Regions from separate parts of the Desulfovibrio sp. 7SRBS1 genome, predicted to be linked through region 1. Evidence: riboswitches for the same ligand, from Rfam matches in the RefSeq annotation. Region 1 holds a riboswitch; each other region holds the start of a gene.
What was found. Region 1 has a riboswitch for cobalamin ahead of ACI0FJ_RS05935 (sirohydrochlorin cobaltochelatase). Riboswitches for the same ligand answer to the same signal wherever they lie in the genome.
Positions count from the first base shown of each region.

Region 2: it holds a riboswitch for cobalamin, as region 1 does, so the genes downstream of both, ACI0FJ_RS17950 (sirohydrochlorin cobaltochelatase) here and ACI0FJ_RS05935 (sirohydrochlorin cobaltochelatase) in region 1, are expected to answer to the same signal.
Region 3: it holds a riboswitch for cobalamin, as region 1 does, so the genes downstream of both, metE (5-methyltetrahydropteroyltriglutamate--homocysteine S-methyltransferase) here and ACI0FJ_RS05935 (sirohydrochlorin cobaltochelatase) in region 1, are expected to answer to the same signal.

Region 1 covers NZ_JBJKFD010000001.1:1,235,732-1,242,844, forward strand. The annotation lists gene ACI0FJ_RS05920 (methyltransferase) at 1-470, opposite strand, end outside; gene ACI0FJ_RS05925 (MarR family winged helix-turn-helix transcriptional regulator) at 522-905, opposite strand; gene ACI0FJ_RS05930 (sirohydrochlorin cobaltochelatase) at 1,168-1,968, shown strand; cobalamin riboswitch at 2,014-2,201, shown strand; gene ACI0FJ_RS05935 (sirohydrochlorin cobaltochelatase) at 2,312-3,220, shown strand; gene ACI0FJ_RS05940 (FecCD family ABC transporter permease) at 3,235-4,317, shown strand; gene ACI0FJ_RS05945 (ABC transporter ATP-binding protein) at 4,314-5,126, shown strand; gene ACI0FJ_RS05950 (ABC transporter substrate-binding protein) at 5,068-6,051, shown strand; gene cobI (precorrin-2 C(20)-methyltransferase) at 6,041-6,757, shown strand; gene ACI0FJ_RS05960 (PilZ domain-containing protein) at 6,836-7,113, opposite strand, start outside.
Region 2 covers NZ_JBJKFD010000001.1:4,068,232-4,075,344, reverse strand. The annotation lists gene ACI0FJ_RS17960 (S1C family serine protease) at 1-65, opposite strand, end outside; gene ACI0FJ_RS17955 (cysteine hydrolase family protein) at 277-837, opposite strand; cobalamin riboswitch at 1,082-1,264, shown strand; gene ACI0FJ_RS17950 (sirohydrochlorin cobaltochelatase) at 1,443-2,552, shown strand; gene ACI0FJ_RS17945 (sigma-54-dependent Fis family transcriptional regulator) at 2,589-4,817, opposite strand; gene ACI0FJ_RS17940 (hypothetical protein) at 5,225-5,422, shown strand; gene ACI0FJ_RS17935 (iron-containing alcohol dehydrogenase) at 5,456-6,619, opposite strand; gene ACI0FJ_RS17930 (molybdopterin-dependent aldehyde oxidoreductase) at 6,722-7,113, opposite strand, start outside.
Region 3 covers NZ_JBJKFD010000001.1:1,676,079-1,683,191, reverse strand. The annotation lists gene ACI0FJ_RS07820 (aconitate hydratase) at 1-152, shown strand, start outside; gene ACI0FJ_RS07815 (SurA N-terminal domain-containing protein) at 174-2,069, shown strand; gene yjgA (ribosome biogenesis factor YjgA) at 2,439-2,921, opposite strand; gene metE (5-methyltetrahydropteroyltriglutamate--homocysteine S-methyltransferase) at 3,018-5,276, opposite strand; cobalamin riboswitch at 5,605-5,734, opposite strand; gene ACI0FJ_RS07800 (hypothetical protein) at 6,898-7,053, opposite strand.

The DNA.
Region 1 (7,113 bases):
ATTATCTCCACCGCCCGCTGCATGGGGCCAGCCATGGCCTCCTGGGCCGTTCCCTCCATGGCAAAATCCGCTGCCCAGGGTGCCGCCTGCTCACTCAGCCCCTCTTTATTGCGCAAGAGGTGCACCATATTTTCCGTGCACAAGGACATGAAATAGGTATTCAACTGCATGGCTTTTCCCTGAAACAACGGCGAGGAGGAGACCAAAAACTCGGCAGCTGTCGGCGTATTGGAGTACTTGGCCCCCTTTCTTTCCAAAAGGTCGAAGGCAACGCAGACATCAAGCAGGGGGGCCAGACGGTCGTCCAATGTCCCTGTGGCTTCGGCAATCTGCTCCGGAAGGGCCGGTCCATCCGCCAAGGCATCAAAAAGCCCTATTTCCATGGCAGCACTGAGGGCACTGCTTCCTACCCCCTGAAACTGGAGGCTACGCACAGGATAAAAGCTTGTTTTCGGAGTGGGAATGTTCACGGAGACTCCTTTGTTAAAGTATATAGCACCTATACACTTTGGGTAAAAAAATTACTTCAGGTACCCGTCCATCCAACTGTTCAACTTCTGCCCAAAGTCACACACAGCCTTAAAATCGACTTCGTCCATCTGTCGCAGGTAGTCAATGAACGCCTTATCATGCTCCTGATGAAAAGTGTTATGTCCGGCGCATACTTCATGCCCGGACCGGGTACACCGAACAATCAGACGTGACCTGTTGTCCTTGTCCAACGTCTTTTCAACCAAATTCTTTTCTGCCAACCGCCCTACCAATTGAGAGACAGCACCTTTGGTAATTCCGGTTTCCCGAGCCAAAGCGGTAATGCTGGCACCACCAAGCTCCAGGATGGTTTCCAGCATATGCACCTCGGCTGGGTACATGGAAAGCCCTTGCGGCCCCAAATTCTGGGGCATTTTTTCCACAGCCGTATACTTTTCCAGGGCTTGCCGGAGATTCCGAAACAGTGGCCCTATGGCTTCAAAAGTTCTCATACCGATGTGTATAGCTGCTATACACATCCTCGTCAAACATTTTTGATCTTGCGGTTTAATGCCACGATGCCTCTTTCACCTGTTCACCGGTTGCCCCCCGTTTTACTCCTCTGGTTGACACCCAGCCACCGGCCCGTGTACTTCGCTAGGCTCTCGAAGCATATTGCAGATACATAAAATTTCCATGAAGCAGACCTCACAACACAAGGCCATTGTTCTGGCCGCATTCGGCACGGTGCGTCAAAACGCGCGCCAGGGTTTTGACGTTGTGGAGCAACGAGTACGCGCGCTATATCCCGAATGGGAGGTTGTCTGGGCCTTCACTTCGGAAAAAGTACGCCGGGGCATTACCCGTTCCGGACAGCAGGCCGATTCCATTGATTCCGCCCTGGACCGACTCAAAGCCAAGGGCATGACCAGGCTGGCTGTCCAGTCGCTGCATACCGCACCAGGCAGCGAATTCGAAAATATGCGCGACACCTGTATGGAACGGTTGCAGGCAGGCGAATTCGAAGCGTTGCATGTGGGCGGCCCTCTGCTCGACTCCCCGGAAGACCTTGAACTTACCGCGCAAGGCCTGCGCACCTATCTTCCGCCCTGCCGTGCCGGTGAGACCGCCGTACTGGTCGGGCACGGTGCCATCCACGAAGGACATGCCTGCTACGCAGCCTTGCAGAAAGTCGTCCACAAAATCGATCCCGACATCCTCATCGGCACCCTGACCGGCGAACCGGGCATTGATAAAATTTTGCAGATTCTGCTCACACGGGCTCCCCAAAACGTCCACCTGCTGCCTTTTCTCAGCGTCCCCGGCTATCATGTACGTGAAGATATTGCCGGAAACGGAAGCGCGTCATGGGCCAGCCGCATCCAAAAAGCAGGCATGCAGTGCCACGTCCGGCAGACCGGAATCATAGAACACCCGCCATTTGTGGACATCTGGCTCGCTCATCTGGCAGACGCGGTCCAGGCCGTGGAAAGCTGAAAGGCACTACAAAAGCTCCATTGACACTTTTCCCCCACCCGGCTTAATCACCTTTTCACGACAGATGCGCACCGTGCGCTTAATAGGGAATCCGGTGTAAAACCGGAACGGACCCGCCGCTGTTACTCCGCAGTCCACAAGGCTGTATCGGCCCTTACACGCCACTGGTTGCTACCGGGAAGGCCGCCGATGAAAGGAGAAGTCAGAAGACCTGTCTGCCGTAGTTTCACACTCTCTCCGACAACGGGGGCATTGCCGTGAGAGGATCGTCTTTTCGACGCCACACCCTGCCCTACCTGCAGGGTGTCCTTATTTCCGCCCCGGAAATCAACGGAGCTTCTCCATGTACAAATCTTTTCATTGCAGGACCTCGCGCCTGTTGTATTTGCTGTGCGCATCCTTTCTCCTTCTGACGTTGAGCTGTACCGGCGTTCTGGCCTCGCACGGGCAAGAACAACCGGAAAAAACCGGCATCCTTCTGGTGGCGTTCGGAACCAGTGTTCCCGAAGCACAGGTCGCTTTCAAAAACATCGATTCCATGGTCAAAAAGGCCTTCCCCGGCATTCCCGTGCAATGGGCCTATACCTCGCACATCATCCGCCACAAACTTGCCAAACAGGGGCAAATTCTTCTTTCCCCGGCCCAGGCCATGGCCAAAATGGCAGATGAAGGTTTTACCGATGTGGCTGTTCAGTCTCTGCACACAATTCCAGGCGAAGAATTCCATGCCATGTTTGGCACGACCAGGGCTTTCCAGAAAATGCCCAACGGCATTCCTCACATTGCAGTAGGCCAGCCCCTGCTCAGCTCCGCTGCGGACATGAGCGCAGCGGCAGACGCGCTGCTGGCAAACGTGCCCAAGGAACGCAAACCATACGAGGCCGTGGTGTTTATGGGACATGGCACCCCGCACCCTGCCAATGTATATTATCCTGGCATGCAGTATTATTTCAGCCTCAAGGACCCCAATGTCTTTGTTGGCACTGTGGAAGGCTCCCCCACGTTGGATGATGTCATCAAAACGCTCAAGGCGCGGAAAATCAAAAAGGCATACGTCATGCCTTTCATGTCCGTGGCTGGAGACCATGCCAGAAACGACATGGCCGGAGACGAGCCGGATTCATGGAAGTCCGTGCTGACAAAAGCTGGTATAGAGTGTGTTCCCGTACTCAAGGGAACAGCGGAAATGGACAATGTGGCCTCCATCTGGATTGACCACCTGAAAACCGCCATGCAGCAACTGAAACATTAAAACGAGAGTTGGCGTTGAGCCACCCAGCCCTTCTTGTTCATAACCAACAACGGCGGCGGCGCGTTCTTGCAGTTGCCGCCGTTGTCTTGCTTGCCTCCAGTGCGGCGGCCCTGCTGTGGGCTTGCTTCACCGGGCCTTTTCCCATTGCCGCCGATGATGTGCTGACCGCCCTTTTCGGTGGCGAAAGCAGTGCGGCATTGTCTCCGGCAATACACACCATAGTGGTGGACCTACGCCTGGCCCGCTCCCTGCTGGCCTGGCTGGTGGGCGCATCCCTGGCCGTTTCCGGCTGCGTGTTCCAAGGCATTTTACAGAACCCGTTGGCCGATCCCTTCACCATTGGCGTTTCCACGGGTGCGGCCTTTGGGGCAAGCCTTGCCATTTTCTTCGGAGCTGCGGCCCAAACCGCGTTTTCATTGTTCGGGCTGCCTCTGGGCATTCTGCCTGTGGCCGGTCTGGGCGGGGCTCTGCTGGCTCTGGCCGCTGTTCTTTCCCTTTCTCGCGGGGCCGGAGGCATGCGGCGGGAAACGCTGGTGCTGGCCGGTATCGTTGTGGCCACCTCGCTGTCCGCCTGTATCGCCCTGGTCAAATCCCTGGACGAAGACACGGCTTCCAGCATTGTATTTTGGATCATGGGCAGCTTCCAGGGGCGCGGCTTCACCCATCTGCTTTTGTTCCTTCCCTACTGCCTGCTCGGCATGGGCATCATCGTCATTTACCTTCGCGAGCTGGACATCATGGCCCTGGGCGAAACCCAGGCCCGGCAGCTGGGGGTGGACGCACCGCGCATCCGCACCATTCTGCTGGTCGGCGCCAGCCTGCTGACCGGGGCCTGCGTGTCCGTGGCGGGCGTTATCGGCTTTGTGGGTTTGGTGGTTCCGCACCTCGTCCGCCTTTCCATTGGCGGCGAGCACCGGCCGCTGGTCCTGTTTTCCGGGCTGGCAGGAGGCATTGTGCTGCTGCTGTCCGACATGGCCGCCCGGAGCATCCTGCCCGATGGGGCCGAATTGCCCGTGGGCGTGATCACGGCGCTGGCCGGAGGCCCTTTCTTCTGTCTTCTCCTTACCCGAGGGAAAAACCTTCTGGAGAAAGGATGACAAAGGATGCTGAGGAAGGCAGGGAACAGACGATGATACAGGTGCGCGATCTGCATTGCGGATACAACGGACGCGAAGTGCTGCACGGCGTGGGCATAAATGTGCCCAAAGGTCAGATGGCGGGAATTCTCGGCCCCAACGGCAGCGGCAAGACCACGCTCATGCACGTGCTGGCCGGAATACTGGCCCCCACCTCCGGGGAGGCGGAACTTGACGGCACTCCCGTGCACAATTATTCGGCCAAGGCCCTGGCCCGAACCCTTGCCGTGGTTCCGCAGCACACCAGGGCAACCTTTCCCTATCGCTGCCTGAACGTGGTACTCATGGGCCGCTACCCGTATGTGTCCTTTCTAGGAGGATACAGACAGCGCGACATGGACGCGGCGCTGGAAGCCATGCGCGAATCCAAAAGCCTGCATCTGGCCGACCGCATGGCCGACACCCTCTCGGGCGGCGAATTCAAACGGGTGGTGATATCCCGCGCCCTGGCCCAGCAAAGTGAAATTCTGTTGCTGGACGAAGCCACGGCAGGTCTGGATGTTGCCGCAAAAATCGCCATGTACGACCTGTTCCGGCGCATGGCCGCAAACGGAACAACCATCTGTTCGGTCATGCACGACCTGAATCTGGCCGCGCTCTACTGCGACCGGCTGGTCTTCCTCAAAAACGGACAGGTGGTGGCAGATGGCCCTACGAAAGCAATCTTCAACCGGCAGACCCTGTCGGATGTATATGAAACGGAGGTGGTCATTGCAGACCATCCAATTACCGGCCAACCTCAGGCCCATTTTGTTCCCGGCCAAAGCTAGGCTGCTGACCTTCTGTGCTGCGGCATTCCTGTGTCTGACCATTGCAGCTGGTTCAGCCAAGGCAGGCAAATTGTGCATCACCGATGACACAAACACCCGCGTCTGCCTGGACGCTCCGGCCCGAAGAATAGCCCCTCTGTACGCGGCCATCAGCGAAATCTTGGACGGTCTGGACCGCTGCAATACCGTGGTGGTACGCACGCGTGGCGACGATTTGGCCTGCCTGCACGATGTTCCTGCCGCCGGAACGCATCTTCGCCCCAATCTGGAGCTTATCCTCGGACTTCAGCCCGATTTGGCAGTGCAGATGACAGGCCGGAAAAAGGCCCTGCTCCCCGTGGCACAGCTCCGCGAACAAGGCATTCCCACCGCCGTGTTCCAGGTGCACAACTTTGAAGATCTGTTCCGGGTAATAGAGCGAATCGGCGTACTCACCGACTCCTCGCCCCGTGCCCAGGAGCTTGTCCAATCCATGCGGCAACGATTAGATGCAATACACACGCGCGTTGCCAAACTTCCCCGCCCCAAAGTATTTTACGAAGTCCGCTACCCCAATCTGCTGGGGGCCGGGCGTAATTCCATGGTCAATGCCGTCATCGAACAGGCAGGTGGTAGCAACATCCTGCAGCAGGATGAAAAACTCGTCCGGCTCAACGAAGAAGTCCTGCTGGCTGCCGATCCGGACGTCTATCTCGTACAGCAGGGCCCCATGAATCCCACGCCGCAACCTCCGGCGCAACGCGACCATTTCAAAGAGCTCAAGGCCGTTTCCAACGGGCGGGTCCTCATGGTCAAAGAGCGTCTGTACTCGCGCCCTTCGTCGCGCAGCGTGGATGCGGTGGAGCAGCTGTCTCGCTTTCTCCACCCCGCGGCCTTTTCCCAAGCACCACAAGATACCTCTCAGGGAGCACCCCATGCACAATAATTTTGGAACACTCCACGCCATAGGCGTTGGTCCGGGCGACCCGGAACTCCTCACGCTCAAAAGCGTGCGGTTACTCTCCGGCACGGATGTCGTTTTTACTGCGGCTTCGCCCAAAAACACCTACTCCAGCGCTCTGGAGATAGCCCGCCCCCACATGGATGCCGATATTCCGGTCGTCCGTCTGGAGTTTCCCATGACACGCGACAAGGAAATCCTGCACAAGGCCTGGAAAACTGCCGCAGACACGGTAGCAGAACACCTGGCCGACGGGCGCAGCGGCGCTTTTCTCACCCTGGGCGACCCGCTTACTTACTCTACCTTCGGCTACCTGTATAAAACCCTGCGCCAGCTCCATCCCGACCTGCCCGTACAGATAGTCCCGGGCATCACCTCGTACCAGGCGGCAGCCGCCACAACCGGTACGATACTCGCGGAGAACTCGGACAACATGCTCGTGCTCTCCGGCATCAACAACAGGGAAAAACTGGTGAACGGACTGCGCAATACGGATAAGGCAGTCATCCTGAAGGCCTACAAGAATTTTCCCGCCATTCGCGAAGCGCTGCGGGAAGCCGGACAAATTGAAAATGCGGTTCTGGTCAGCAAATGCGGAATGGAAGGAGAATCCATTGTTCGCAACCTGGACAATACGGACGACAAACCGCCCTACTTTTCTCTCATTCTGCTCGGCACTCAGGTGGGCTGAACATTCCCAAAACCATACAAAAAGACCGCCTGGAATTTTCCGGCGGTCTTTTTGTATCCTGTATGTAAGAAACCGCAGTCAGCGCAGTTCCATTTTCTTCTTGTCCATCTCGGCCTTTCTCTCCAATTCCTTCCTGGTCTTCTTGATGTCTGCCTCGCGTTTCTGCTCTTCCAGGGTAATGGAGTGGAGCATGTCGGCCTGTTGCGTAGAAGGATTGACAAAAAGACACCCCACAAATCCTTTGCCAACGCGCACGACTTTCAGCTTGATGTCGGCCAGCAGCAGTTTGGTTCCCCGAAAAAGACTCACCATAATTATGTTTCCGGGAGCAAACTCTTTGGCATTGGTATTGAGGG
Region 2 (7,113 bases), 2.8 Mb from region 1:
GACTTGCCGCAGGCGGTGCAGAGCAGGACGCAGCAGAGCAGAAACAGGAGGGCTCGATTTCGCATGCTCCCGGTATGACGTATCAAAAGAAACACGTCAATCTATTGCCGATTTAGGGACAGGGTATCATTGCCATCTCCTGCCCTATTCCCTTCTCCTGCCCGCCTTTCCTCGCGCCCAGTCCAGATTCGCCGGTCCAGATTCGCCGGTCCAGATGCGCTGATCCCGAAACGCTGCAAAAAAGAACGTCGGATTGAAACGATCGATTCGCCGCCGCTACGCGCTCAATAACTGCTTGGTCGTAATGACTTCGCAAAATTCCTTATGCAAGCTGCATAAATTCACAGCTAAAATTATTTCAGCACTATATTCTATGCCATCCGGACCAATTTTATTGAATGTTGCTGTGGCGTCGGAAACAAGCAAGACATCAAAACCAAGGTTCCCCGCCATACGCGTGGTTGTTGACACACATTGGTCTGCTGTTAAGCCTATGATAACGACTTTTTCAATATTTTCAGACCGGAGATACGATTCCAAATCTGTACCAATAAAGGCACTGTGCACAGACTTCTGAAAGATTGGCTCCCCTGCAATGGGCTCTGCTTCCGGCTTGAACTCAAATCCAGGTTGGCCTGGGCGAAGTGGTGAGTCTGGATTTACAGAACAATGCTGGATGTGAATTACAGAACGTTTTTCCTTCCTCCAAAATGAGATTATACGAGAGATGTTCTCTTCTGCCTTTGGATTGCTTCTTTCTCCAAAAATAGGATCGTCCAATCCTTTTTGCACATCCATCACAATAAGCGCTGTCTTTGCATCTGGTGTATAGCCCATATTTCATCTCCATCTGGTTTATTATTCATACAACATGAGACAGAGTCGATCTTTCTGATCGTCCGACAGTTTCCATGACGTTGTTTATAAGAAAAAGAAGAGGGTTGAGTTAACTCGTATGATGAACGACCTGAACAACCGCAACACACAAAATCAACCTCTGTAGTATAGAAAAACCGCCCCAGCCTGCCTACTCTTTTTTGGAAATCCTGCGCGCCCCGGTTTGACTTTCCATGTCCCCCAATATATCCATTTTTTTGTTGGTCCCGTAGGGTTAAACAGGGAAGCTGGTGAAAAACCAGCGCTGCCCCCGCAACTGTAAGCGAAGAGACAATTTCCCCTGCCATTGGTCACCGAAAACTCGGGAAGACCTGGAAATCGTCATTGACTCACAAGCCAGGAGACCTGCCAACAACACCTTCTCCGCCAGGAAAAGCGGGAGTGCTTTTCAGACGGAATTCGCCAGGCGTGGTCCAAACGGCCCCGCGCGCCATATACGAACCAGTTTCGAATATATTGTTGTTTGCTCCCTAACGTCCTGTAATGGCCTGTGCCCATTTGGACCAATCTGGGGGATTCCCCTTTGCTTGCCCCAAGGAGACACCATGCCCCAAGTACCCCACAAGCCCCGGAAAAAAGCCGCTCCCAAAGAACATAGTGCGCACGATGCAGCCAGCGGCACATGTTGCCATGGTCATGCCCATGACCATAACCATGACCATGAAGAACACCACCACGGGCACCAGCATCACCATAACGGGAATGCCCCTGATCACCACGATCACGATGCTCACCGTGACCACCATGACCACATCGAGCACGATGATCACCACGGTCACGACGATCACGACAATCAGCATAACGAACATTGTCATCATTCCCACCATCATCACCACGGCGGCGTCCCCAAACCCCGCACCGGCAAACACGGCATCCTGCTCTCGGCCTTTGGCTGCGCACTGCCGCACACCCACAAATATTATGATCTGTTCGAAGAAGAAGTCCGGGCAGCCTACCCGGACATGGACGTTCGCTGGGCCTTCACGGCCAACCGCATACGGGCCAAACTTCGTGCGCGAGGCATGGAACACCTGTCCGTAGCCGAAGCCCTCTCGCAGATGGTCGACGACGGATTCAGCCATGTGGCAGTACAGTCCGTGCACACCGTACCGGGCGTGGAATACGAATGGACCGTGCAGCAGGCAAAGGCCATGGTCCACCCACGCAAGGGGCTGACCAAAGTGACCATTGGCGCGCCGCTCATGCAGACCATGGCAGACATGGAACGCACCGCCCAAATCATCATGCACAGCCTACTGCCCAAGACAGAGGCGAACGACGGAATCATCCTGGTGGGACACGGCACCTATCACCAGGGCCATGCATTTTATCTGGCATTGGAAAATCTGCTGATGCGGACCGCACCCAACATCGCCATGGGTACGCTCATGGACAGGAACGGTCCGGCGGAAATAGGACAGCGGTTCCTCGACAAGGGCGTGCAGCGCGTTTTTTTGGTGCCCTTCATGTGTCTGCCCGGCCATCACGTGCAGGTGGACATGTTCGGCGACAAGGCCCAGGCCTGGAAACAGGTCCTTTCCTCCATGGGGTTGGAGGTCATGCCCGTCACCACCGGATCTTTGGAACACAAGGCCTTCCGCGACATCTGGCATGACCATCTGGCCAAGGCCGTGGCCGCCTTGCAAAAGGGGTAGCGCACTGGCCAAAGTCGGCTGAACGCTTCCGAGAAATTATTCCTCGCGAAAGGAATCCAGCGACAAACCGTGCCGCCTGAGGTGCGCATAAAAGGTAACGCGGGAAACTCCCACCTCCTTTGCCGCTGCACTGACGTTTCCGCTCGATGCATGCAAGGCCCGGATAATGCGCCTTCTCTCCCTGCTGTGGTTGGACTCCTCCAAAGGTTCCGTCCTGCTTTCCCACAGCCCGCCGGGCTGGATGTCGGGCTGTGTGGCGGTTTCGACCTGCGGGGCGAACAGCCCGGCAGCTGGCTCCAGATCCGCCCCACAAACCGGTCCACAAAAAGGCTCGTGAACCGCCGAACCCACAGGCTTCCCAAACGGTTCCCCCAAATCTTCGCCCAAATTTTCCCCCGACGAGGCCATCCAAATTTCCGACGGCAAATCATCCCGACGAATAAGAGGCCCGTCGGCCATCACGGCTGTGCGCTCCACCAGATTTTCCAGTTCCCGCACATTCCCCGGCCAGTTGTAGGCTTCCAGACAGTGCATGGCGCCAGGGCTGAACCCATCCAGCCTCTTGCCCAGTGTGGGAGTAATCTTTTGCAGGAAAAAATTGGCCAGCAGTCGGACGTCCCCACGGCGGTAATTCAACGGCGGTACATTAATAACCAGCACATTGAGCCGGTAGAACAGGTCGTTGCGGAATGTGCCGTTTTGCACCGCCTGTGTAAGGTTGCGGTGTGTGGCCGCGATAACCCGCACATTCACCTGCCGCGAACGCTTGCCCCCAACGCGCGTCACTTCCCCTTCCTGCAACACCCGCAGCAGATTGACCTGTGCAACCAAAGGCATGTCGCCGATTTCGTCGAGAAAAAGAGTGCCCCCGTCGGCCAGCTCGAACTTGCCGGGTGCGCCCTGGCGCGAAGCCCCGGTAAACGCCCCCGCCTCGTATCCAAAAAGTTCGCTCTGCACCAAATCGCGCGGGATGGTGCCACAGTTGATGACAATAAAGGGCTGGTCGCGCCGGTCGCTGGCGTTGTGAATGGCCTGGGCAAACAGTTCCTTGCCCACGCCGCTCTGCCCCAAAATAAGGGTGGTCATGGAGTTTTCGCTGGCCTTGTGCGCCATTTTCAGCGCCTTGTGCATACTCCGGGACTCACCCAAAATGTCGTTGAAATTGTACACGGCCTTGGCCCGCGTAATCCGGTTGGTCAGCTTGTGCACACGGCGGCTTTCCCGAAGCGTCAGGCAGATGCCCCCTTCCGGAAGCGGGGAAGAAGAATAAACGCATTGCAGGGCCGTGCCGTCCGCCAGCCGCAGGGAGCATTCGCTGTCCTTGACTATTTGCTCGGACTCGAAAAGATCATCCTCCCCCACCACGTCGGCAAAGTCCGCAAATGGTTTTCCCGCCACATCCTCTGCGCAATGAAACATGCGCCTGGCATAGTGGTTCATCACCCGCACGCGGTCTGCGGCATCCAGCACCACCACGGCTTCGCCGAGAAGATCCATTATGGTCCGCGTCTCACGGAGCAGATGGCGCAGGCGCATCTGCTCCGTAACCGCCTTGGCTGCGGAAATGATCAGCCCGAAGGTGTGGTGGTTGAAGCTGTCGCGCTCCATGGTCATGGAAAGGCTTCCGACCAGATTGCCTTCAAAGTCGAACACCGGCGCGGCAGCACAGGACCAGCTGTCGAAATACGGGTTGTAATGTTCACAGCCCAAAACACAGGTGGACGCCTTTTCTGCCAGGCAAAGGCCCATGGCAGTGGTGCCCTCTATGTTTTCGCTGCCTACCAGCCCCCGCAAAGGGCTGCTTGCCCTGCGCCCGGCCCCCATGTCGTCACCCAGGGTGTGCAGGTACACACCATTGGTGTCCGTCAAAATTATACAGTTGCTTGTGGGATGGATGTTGTCCAGCAGCTCTTCCATGATGGGCTTTGCCGTGGAAAGGAAAAATTCGTTCTGGTCGATAATCCGTTCCAGATCCGCGCTCCCCAGGCGAACCGAAGGCAGCCCGCGATACGGTGCTTTGGCAGCGCGAGAGCGTTTCCACGAACGGAGAATGTGGGGCCTGATGGCCGTGAACTGGGCAGGCTCTCCCCTGTGAAATTGCCTGCGTTCATCGTAGATTTTTTTCCAGAACAGCGAGTGGGAGGTACCAGGGACGGAAAAGTCGCTGTAGAATTCGGTCGCGTCCAGACCAGCGCAACCATCTGGACAGTCTTCCTGTAACTTTTCAACGGGTCTGCTGTCGCGTGCGGAGGCGGAAGAGGACATACTTCACTCCTACCGGATTGTCAGAGTAGCTGCAGAATTGGCTGCCGACAGGGCGCAATGGAGTTGTTCGTGCACCTTTTTGAAGCAGCCCACCCAATTGAACGATCGCATCGCTCGAAGATGGCATAAAATCGCCTTTGATATTCTGTTGAGTGTACGACGAGAGGAGAGCGTCGGCAAGGTAAGTCCTAAAATTCACATGGGGATCTAGCTGATATTATTAGCATATACGCTAAAATAAACATAAGCCGCGGCCCCGAAGTTCATTCGGGGCCGCGGCATAAAAATGAACTTCAGGGCCGCGGCATGAAAGGGTCTTTTCCAAAATTCCCAGACGGCAGCAGGGGCACTCTTGAGGCTGCGGCGAACAGCACCCTCACTTCGGGAGGAAGCAGAAAGGTGATGGTATGTACAGGAATCCGGAAAAGGGGATGGTCTTTTTGAAAACAAAGCCCCACTACAACGCTCTCGGCAACATGACGAATCCGGATGAGATGATGGCCGCCCCCGTAAAGACGACGAATTCCATGATCAAGATATCCTTCGGCAAAACAATGCCGGGCAGCTCCCGCCGTACACAGCGTACGGGGACGGACCACGAATGATCCGTCCCCGAGAGTGGGATGGAGTTCCGACGGTTACCAGCAGCTGTTATACAGCCCGATGACTTCCTTCAGGGTTGGTATTCTTGGAGTTGTAGGGGTGGAAACTTCGTTCAGGGCATCTTGCGACAGGGCTTCGATATCCTTGGCATCGACGGTTGCTCCCACCATGGCCGCCACTTCCGTGATGGTTCTGGGAATGCCCACATCGTCGTTAAGGCGCTGGACCGCCTGGCACACGGCATCTTCCGGGAAGGTCCCAAGGTCGGTCAGCCCGCTGGCTCTGGCAATATCCGTCATCTTCGCGCGGCAGACGATCTTGTTGTAATTGAGCACCGTGGGCAGGCAGACCGCATTGGCGAAACCATGCGGGAAATTATAGAACGCGCTCAAGGGGTGGGCCATGGAATGGACGAGACCCAATCCTGCATTACTGAAGGCAATTCCGGCCATGGTCTGGGCATAAGCCATTTTTTCCCGAGCCTCGACATCATTGCCGTTGCCCACGGCCCTGCGCAGATACTTGAAGATGAGCTTGATGGCGCCAAGGGCCATGGCGTTGCTGTATTCCATGGCGCCTATGGAGATGTAGGCCTCTATGGCGTGGGTCATGGCATCCATGCCTGTGGAGGCAGTGATGGCTGCGGGCAGTCCGGTCATGAGGAGCGGATCGATGATCGCCACGTCGGGCAGCAGACGACCGTCCAGAAGAACCATCTTCCAATGGTGATCTTCCTGGGTGTTGGTGATGACGCAGGCACAGGTGGATTCGGAGCCGGTACCCGCCGTGGTGGGAATGGCGATGTAGAACGGCAGCGGAGCCTTGAGCATGCCCATGCCACGGTATTGGTCTATGGTGCCGCCGCTGGTAGCTAAAACTCCGCATGCCTTGGCTGCATCCATGGAACTTCCGCCGCCAAGCCCTATAAGACAGTCGCACCCTTCCTTTGTATACAGAGCAAAGGAATCCGTCGCATTCTTCTCGTTGGGGTTGGCAACAGTTTCGGTGTAGAGCGCATACGGAATGCCCGAATCTTCAAGGATCTGTTCGACCTTTTTGCACAGCCCCGCTTTGACAATCCCGATGTCGGTCACAATAAGGGGCTTTTTCAATCCCTGCGTCTTGATTGTTTCGGGAAGCTTTTCCAGTGCGCCTGCTCCGGTAAAGATCATGTTTGCCATTTGGAACGCAGTAATCATAGCTCGCCTCGTTTCTTTAAAAGATTACGTAAGCTTGAAGGGCGCCAACCAAAACCATGTGTTCTGCGGCAGGGCTCCGCCCGCAGACGGAGCCCCCGCGCATTATTGCACTTCTCCCAAAGCCTCCAGCACTCTCTCGGGAATTGCCGGTAATCTGTATATCCGGGCCCCGCAGGCATTGCGGATGGCATTGAGGACAGACATGTGGGGATTGACCATGGGGCCTTCACCGGCTCCCGATGCCCCAAAGGGGCCATGGTCACGCAGGTTGTTTTCAAAGTATTCAATCTCTATGTCGTCCGGTATGCTTTCAATGTAGGGAAAGCCCCCGCCGATCATGGTGGAGTGTTTTTTCACGTCTTCGAAATCCTCGCTCAGGGCCAGGCCTATGCCCTGCGCGATGCAGCCGTATATCTGGCCGTCCACTGCCAGGCGGTTGTTGATGGAACCCAGGTCGGCAACGCAGGACATCTTGTCCACCTTGACCTTGCCAG
Region 3 (7,113 bases), 440 kb from region 1:
CCATCCCGGCTGGAGAAATTACTCCGGGCGGCCAGGTTGACCTTGTTCTGGAAAACGGCGAAACCATCCCGGTTGTCAACGACCTTTCCGAATACGAACTCGGCGTGATCCGGGCAGGTGGACTGCTCAACGCCGTGAAAAAAACACAATAACCCAAGCGGAGTTCCCGACCCATGCTTGATATTCTGCGGCGCAATTCCCAAAGCTGGCTGATCAAGGTGCTTTTTGCCGTGATCATCCTGGCGTTCATCATTACGTTCGGCTACTCGTTCAACCACCAAAGGGGCGGAGCCATCGCCTACGTCAATGAAACTCCCGTATCCCGGCATGAATTCATTGACAGGTACAAGCAGACTGTGGACCGCCTTCGTTCCCAGATGCCCAAGCTGGATGAGAATCTCATCAAGCAGATGGGACTGAAACGGCAGGTGCTCAGCCAGGTGGCCGACCTCATTCTGATGCGGCAGGAAGCCGAAAAGTTGGGGATCCATCCGGCGAACGAATCGATTCAGGAAGCTATCCTGGCCATTCCCGCCTTTCAGAAGGACGGAAAATTCGACCAGGAACAGTACGTCCGGGTTCTGCGGGCCAACAGCCTTACGCCCTCCCAGTTCGAAGCCGACATGCGCCAGCAGCAGCTTCTTACCACGTTGCGTACTTACATATCCTCGGCTGCCGAGGTTACGGAAGACGAAGCTCGGGAATATTTCAACTTTGCCACGGAAAAATGCACGGCGCGCTACGCCATGTTTTCCGGCAAAGACTATGAAAGTGAAGTGAAGCCCACGGACAAGGACATCCAGAAGTTCTACGATGAAAATTCGGCCCGCTACGCCATTCCCCAGGCCGTGGAAGCCGACTACATCATCTTCTCGCCCGAGTCCCTGGCCGATCCCGCCAGCATCAGTGACGCCGACATCATCAGCTACTACGACCTGAACAAGGCCGCTTATGATCAGGACGAGCAGGTCAAGGCCCGCCACATCCTGGTGAAGGTCGACAAGGCCGCATCCGAAGCCGACGTGGAAAAGGCGCACAAGCGCATTGAAGCCATTCGCAATAAAATCAAGAAGCCCGAAGACTTCGCCAAAGTCGCGGAAAGCGACTCCGAAGGACCGAGTTCGGTCCGCGGTGGTGAACTCGGCTGGTTCAATCGCGGTATGATGGTTCCGGAGTTCGAAGAGGTGGCTTTCAGCCTCAAGCCCGGCATTGTTTCCGAGCCTGTCCGCACTCCTTTCGGTTGGCACCTGATTCTTGTCGAGGACAAGAAGGAGAAGGGCATTGCCCCGCTGGAAGATGTGAAAGAGGATATTCGTCTGAAGTTGGCCCAGGACAAGGCTGCCGAGTCCATGGCCGACCTGATGGACGAAGCTACCGCGCGTCTGACCCTTGACGAACCCCTTTCCAAAATTGCCAAGGAACTCAAGCTTCCCCTGCATTCCACCGGACTGGTGGACCGCGCCCAGGCCCGTGCTCTTGATGGACTGGACGAAGAAGCGGTGAACGCTATCTTTGCACTGAACGAGGGTGGAGCCACTGAAACTCCCGTGGCTATTGGCGTAGGTTATCTTTTGGCCGCCAAGACCAAAGACAAGCCCGCTTCCACCAAGCCTTTGGATGAAGTCAAAGACGACGTCATCAATGAACTCAAGCGGCAGGGCGGTATAAAGCAGGCCCTGGAAGCCGCTCGTTCCACCCTGGCTGAACTCAAGGACAAGGCCACGGCTGAAAAGGCCATGAAGAAGCTGGACAATAAGCTGAAGGTGACCAACGAGTTTACCCGTTCCGGTTACGTGGACGGCATTGGTCAGAATCAGGCTTTTGTCGAAGCCGCTTTCACGACTCCGGAAAACCAGTGGCTGCCCGATGCCTACGAGACCCCGGAAGGCGCTTTTATAGCCAAGACGGAAATCGTGGTTCCGGCTCCGCTTAGCGAATGGGAAAAGCAGCAAGCCGCGTGGATGGAAACCCTGTCCTCCCGGAAGCAGCAGCAGATGTTCCAATCCTATCTTGCCAACCTGCGCTCCACTGCCAAGATCGAAATCGCTGACCAAGACTTTTTCGAATAGGTAGAGCAGTTTTATAAGGAATGTGCGAGGGGGAAACCTCTTGAAAGAGGTTCTCCCCCTCGCGCTCCCCCTTCCAGAATTTTTCAATATTTCGGCTGCTGAAAAAAGTACGATAGCGTCGTTATTTCAAAGAACCCAAATCCTCGCGTATCAGGAAATACGCGTCGGCCTTGAGTTCTTTTTATGCCTTGCTCTCGTACCTTTTTAAGTAGCCGTTTATATTTCGTATTAATCTGAATTGATTAGGCCGTTTTGCCAACGAAAACTCCCCATAAGCGTTACGCTTATGGGGAGTTTTCGTTGGCAAGCTTGCGGGTCCAGGGGCATGATGCCCCTGGCGGAGTCCAGAGGCAGCGCCTCTGGTGTTGATTACTCTTTCAGCTCCTTGATTGTCCGAAAGAGGGCCCGAAACGCGTGTGGCGGTTTATTCTTTTCGCGTTCGCGTTTGGCATTGAGCGCCAGTGTGCGGAGCTGTTGCCGGTCGGCGAGGGGATACTGCTCCAGAATTTCTTCAAGCGCACCCATGTCGCCGCTGACGAGTCGGTCACGCCAGGACTCGGCCTGTTGAAAGGCCTGCGTTACCACGGCCCGGCCCTGGTCCCAGGCGTCGAGGTGTTCCTGGATTTCCTCCAGATCTATGTCGCGCATGAGCTTGCCGATGTACTGCATTTGGCGCCGCACGGCTTCGTGCTTTGTTATGGTCTTGGCGTCGCGTACGGCTTGGGCAAGCTCCGGGGGGAGGTTCATGGCCTTAAGGCGGGAATCGGGCATTTTTATCAAGGTCTTGCCCATCTCCTGCAGTGCGGTCATTTCCTTTTTCAGCTGGGTGCGGGATTTGTAATTGTCTTCCATGGGGCTATTTTAACGGTGTGGAGGGCGGACGGCAAGTACGTTCCGCATGGGAGGAAAAAAGAGGCCGGGAAAGGACGATCCCTCCCCGGCCTTTTGTTATTTGCGCAGGGCGCGGGCGGCTGCGACCATATTGGCCAGTGACGCCCTGGTTTCGGGCCAATCCCTGGTTTTGAGACCGCAATCCGGGTTCATCCACAAACGTTCGGCGGGGATAACGTCGAGCGCCTTATGCAGCAGGCTGACCATTTCTTTCAGAGGTGGAACGCGGGGGCTGTGAATGTCCCAAATTCCGGGCCCGATTTCATTGGGGTAGTGGAAGCGGGCAAAGGCATCGAGAAGCTCCATGTTGCTGCGGCTGGCCTCTATGCTGATGACGTCGGCATCCAGCGCGGCAATGGATTCGATGATTTCGTTGAATTCGCTGTAGCACATATGGGTGTGGATTTGCGTTGTGTCGTCCACACTGCATGTTGCCAGCTTGAAGCTTTGCACGGCCCAGTCCAGATATTCCTGCCAATCCTGCTTGCGCAGTGGAAGGCCCTCGCGCAGGGCGGGTTCGTCTATCTGGATGATGGCAGTTCCGGCTTTTTCCAGATCGGTCACTTCATCGCGAATGGCGAGGGCGATCTGGCGGCAGGTCTGGCTCCGTGGCTGGTCGTCGCGCACAAAGCTCCAGCAGAGGATGGTGACCGGCCCGGTCAGCATGCCTTTGACAGGCTTGGCGGTTTGCTTTTGGGCATACGTCGTCCAGCTTACGGTCATGGGGCGGGGCCTGTGCACGTCGCCGTAAATAACGGGCGGCTTTACACAGCGGCTGCCGTAGCTCTGCACCCAGCCGTTGGTTGTGAAGCAAAAGCCATCCAGCTGCTCGCCAAAGTATTCGACCATGTCGTTGCGTTCGGGCTCGCCATGGACAAGCACGTCCAGGCCGAGGGTCTCCTGCTCATGGATGCACTCGGTTATGGCACTCTGCATGGCTGTTATGTATGCGGACTCGTCGAGTTCTCCGATTTTTCTTTGACGGCGGGTCGCACGTATTTCCGAAGTTTGCGGGAACGATCCAATGGTTGTTGTGGGCAGTTGTGGCAGTTGGAGTCTGTCTTTCTGCAGCCGGATGCGCTCGGCAAATGGAGATTTTCTGCTGGCCATGTCCGGGGTGATGTCGTCCACCCGTTGGCGTACGCCAAGGTTGACGACCTTGGGACTTGTGGCTCTGCTTACAGCGGCTGCGTCGCTTTGGGCGAATGCGGCTGTTACATCTATACCCGAGGCTGCTTTGCCAAGTGTTGCTATTTCGCTGCATTTCTGGACAGCAAAGGCCATCCAGTTTTTGATTTCAGGGGCGAGGGTTGTTTCGGAGTTTAAATCCACGGGGCAGTGAAGGAGGGAGCAGGAGGAGCCAATAAGGAGGCGGTCATTGCCCAGGATTTCGGCAGCCTGACGTTTTTTTTTATCGGCAGCAGGAAGTCCGGTTTTCCAGATGTTGCGGCCATCCACAAGGCCGAGGGAGAGGAATTTGTCCTTGGGAAGGGTTTTGGCTACGGCGTTGAGCTGCTGCGGAGCGCGAACAAGGTCTATATGCAGCCCGGCTGTGGGCAGAGCGGTCAGCAAGGAGAGTTTGTCGTCGATGGCTCCGAAATAGGTTGCCAGAAGAATTTTGGCCGGGGCGCAGTGCTGTTGCAGTCTTGTGTAGGCGTCGACAAAACGTTGCGAAAAGCCGGGGGGAGTGTCCAAGCAGAGAATAGGCTCGTCGATCTGAATCCACTCGCAGCTCTGGGAAAGACGTTCCACGATTTGCCCATACACGGCAAGACAGTCGTCGAGTGCGTTCCATTTATCGTAGTCCGGCCGGGTGGACTTCGCCAGGTGGAGGAACGTGAAGGGGCCGGGGAGAACTGCCTTGGGCTTCAGTCCGGCATCCAAGGCCTCCTGGACTTGTGCGAACAGGCGGGACGAGGAAAGTGAAAATTTTTGGTAGGGAGCAATTTCAGGAACAATATAGTGGTAGTTGGTATCAAACCATTTGGTCATTTCCATGGCAGGGAGGTGGTCGCCTCCACGGGCAAGCTGGAAATAGGCCTCAAGGTCGGCGTCGCAGTCCGGCGAGCCAAAGCGTTGTGGAATGCAGCCGAGCGTGACTGCCGTGTCCAGCATGTGGTCGTAGAAGGAGAAGTCTCCAACGGGTACGAGGTCAAGACCTGCTTCGGCTTGAATCTTCCAGTTTTCCAGGCGCCGTTCCTTTCCTGCATTGAGGAGTTCGTCCTGGCTGATGGATTTTCGCCAAAAGGCTTCCATGGCTTTTTTGAGTTCCCTGTCACGTCCAATGCGGGGGAATCCCAGAGAATGTGTACGCATGTGCTCCTCCGTGGAATGAATAAGCATTCCTGTGTTCGGTTTCGGGGCCGGTGTGGCTTTTCCGGCGCGGTCGAAAATCGTGAAAATGCGGAGCGATCTGCTGGAGTGTGAGGATGCCACGAACTATCCGGCCAATCCGGCCAAATGCTTCGCTGTGCTCCTGGTGCATGCCGGGCATGGGAGATTTTGTTCCACGATTACATACGTGGTGCTTTGTGTCGACGAAAAGGCTTTCTTTATCACGCTGTTTCCGTCAACAGCAAATCCTGTCTGCTTCGGCATAGTTTTCCAGCCCATATCGCGGGGCCTTGTTTCGTGCTGGCGAGGCGTCTTCCGGCTTCCGGTGCGTTGGCTGACCAACATGCCATTTTGTCTCTCCTTCCCGGCAAAACCAGTGAAGAGGCGGGCGTACTTTCCGGTTACGGCAGCGCGTCTGCGACGGATTTGCACCGTCTTCCGTTTCTCGCGAGCTTTGGTTAAAGATTAATCAAATATCATTTAATTTAGATATAGTTGTGTGAACTTTATGTCAATCATTTTACTCACCACTTTGCAAAAGAAATTACTTGAAAGCCAAAACGGAAAAGAGAGCAAAAGGAGCCCAGATAGTGGGGCGATCGGGACAAGGCGAATGGGAAAAATGATTTTGTTCGGGGGACGGACCGCAGCATGGGATGAAGCAGCATCAGAATGAAGGGAATGGAAATGTTCCGGCGACCTATTTTGGGGGTCCAGCGAGTTACTTCCCGTTCAAAGCAAAGGACATGTGCACTATGATTCCCACATGGAGTCCCACAGAGCTGGGATACTCCCTTGCTTTTGGGGAAACGGAGAGCCAGGGAGCTGAAGATTGCCAAAGCTTGCTTTGGTAGACCTTGGGAGTGGGTGGCTTTTGCTCGGGCAGAAAACAGAAAGCTAAGCGGCCGAGTACAGGAACTTCATCGAGCCAAATAAGGGAGGCACCTTTGGCGGGCGGAGGGGCCATTCCACGGAAGCCAAAGGTGCCCTGCAGGAAGGAATAGGACAAAAAAGAAAATTATGATTTGCTGAGAGCCTTCATCATTCCCTTTGCATGATTCCGAATAGCTCTTTCGGGCCGCTAATCCGCTACTAGCAATCTGTGAACGTGGCACCATCACAGCCTGTTCGCGCACTGAAACTTTTGGGTGCAGCGGATGCCAGCAAATGTTCTGCTCGTGGAGCTGCGTAATGCAGAGCTGCCTGCTGTCGTCTATTGTAAAAACAACAGCAATTCACCACCACCGGGACAGCTCATCGTTCCCCTTGCGTCGTACAAACCGTGTGTTTCTCTTGGGCATTTGGGCATTTGGGCTCTCAGGAGCGGGCCCGTTGTAGGTCTTGCCTCTGTTTTTGAGACCTGATCCTTCACAAATACGCTTTGTAGTGTGCCGGACAGACTCGTGTCTCGACTGCACATCCGTTTCACAAAAATACAGCACTCCACACGGCATGTTTCGCTCCGGCATATCCCGTCTTGGGCATGTCCCATTTTGGGATGTCCTGTCTTGAGCATGTCCCTTAGGCGCGACCAGAAATTGGAGAACTTCCGGAAGCGGCATGAGCGAACCTGAGAAGTTATTTCAGGCCGCGGTCATCAACACTAGTCGAGTTCGTCGATGTCCAGGCGGCGTCCACAATCGGGGCAACGATGCACGGTTTTTCCGAACTCAATGCTCATCAGCCAAAAGACCGCAAAGCGTCCTTTTTTGTACTGTACCCAGATGTCCCGTCCGCATTGGCACGTTCTGCGTTGCATGATGTTCTCCTCGTGTTGCGTTTGCTATCTTTTTGTTTATTTATATAAACCTGAAGGGCA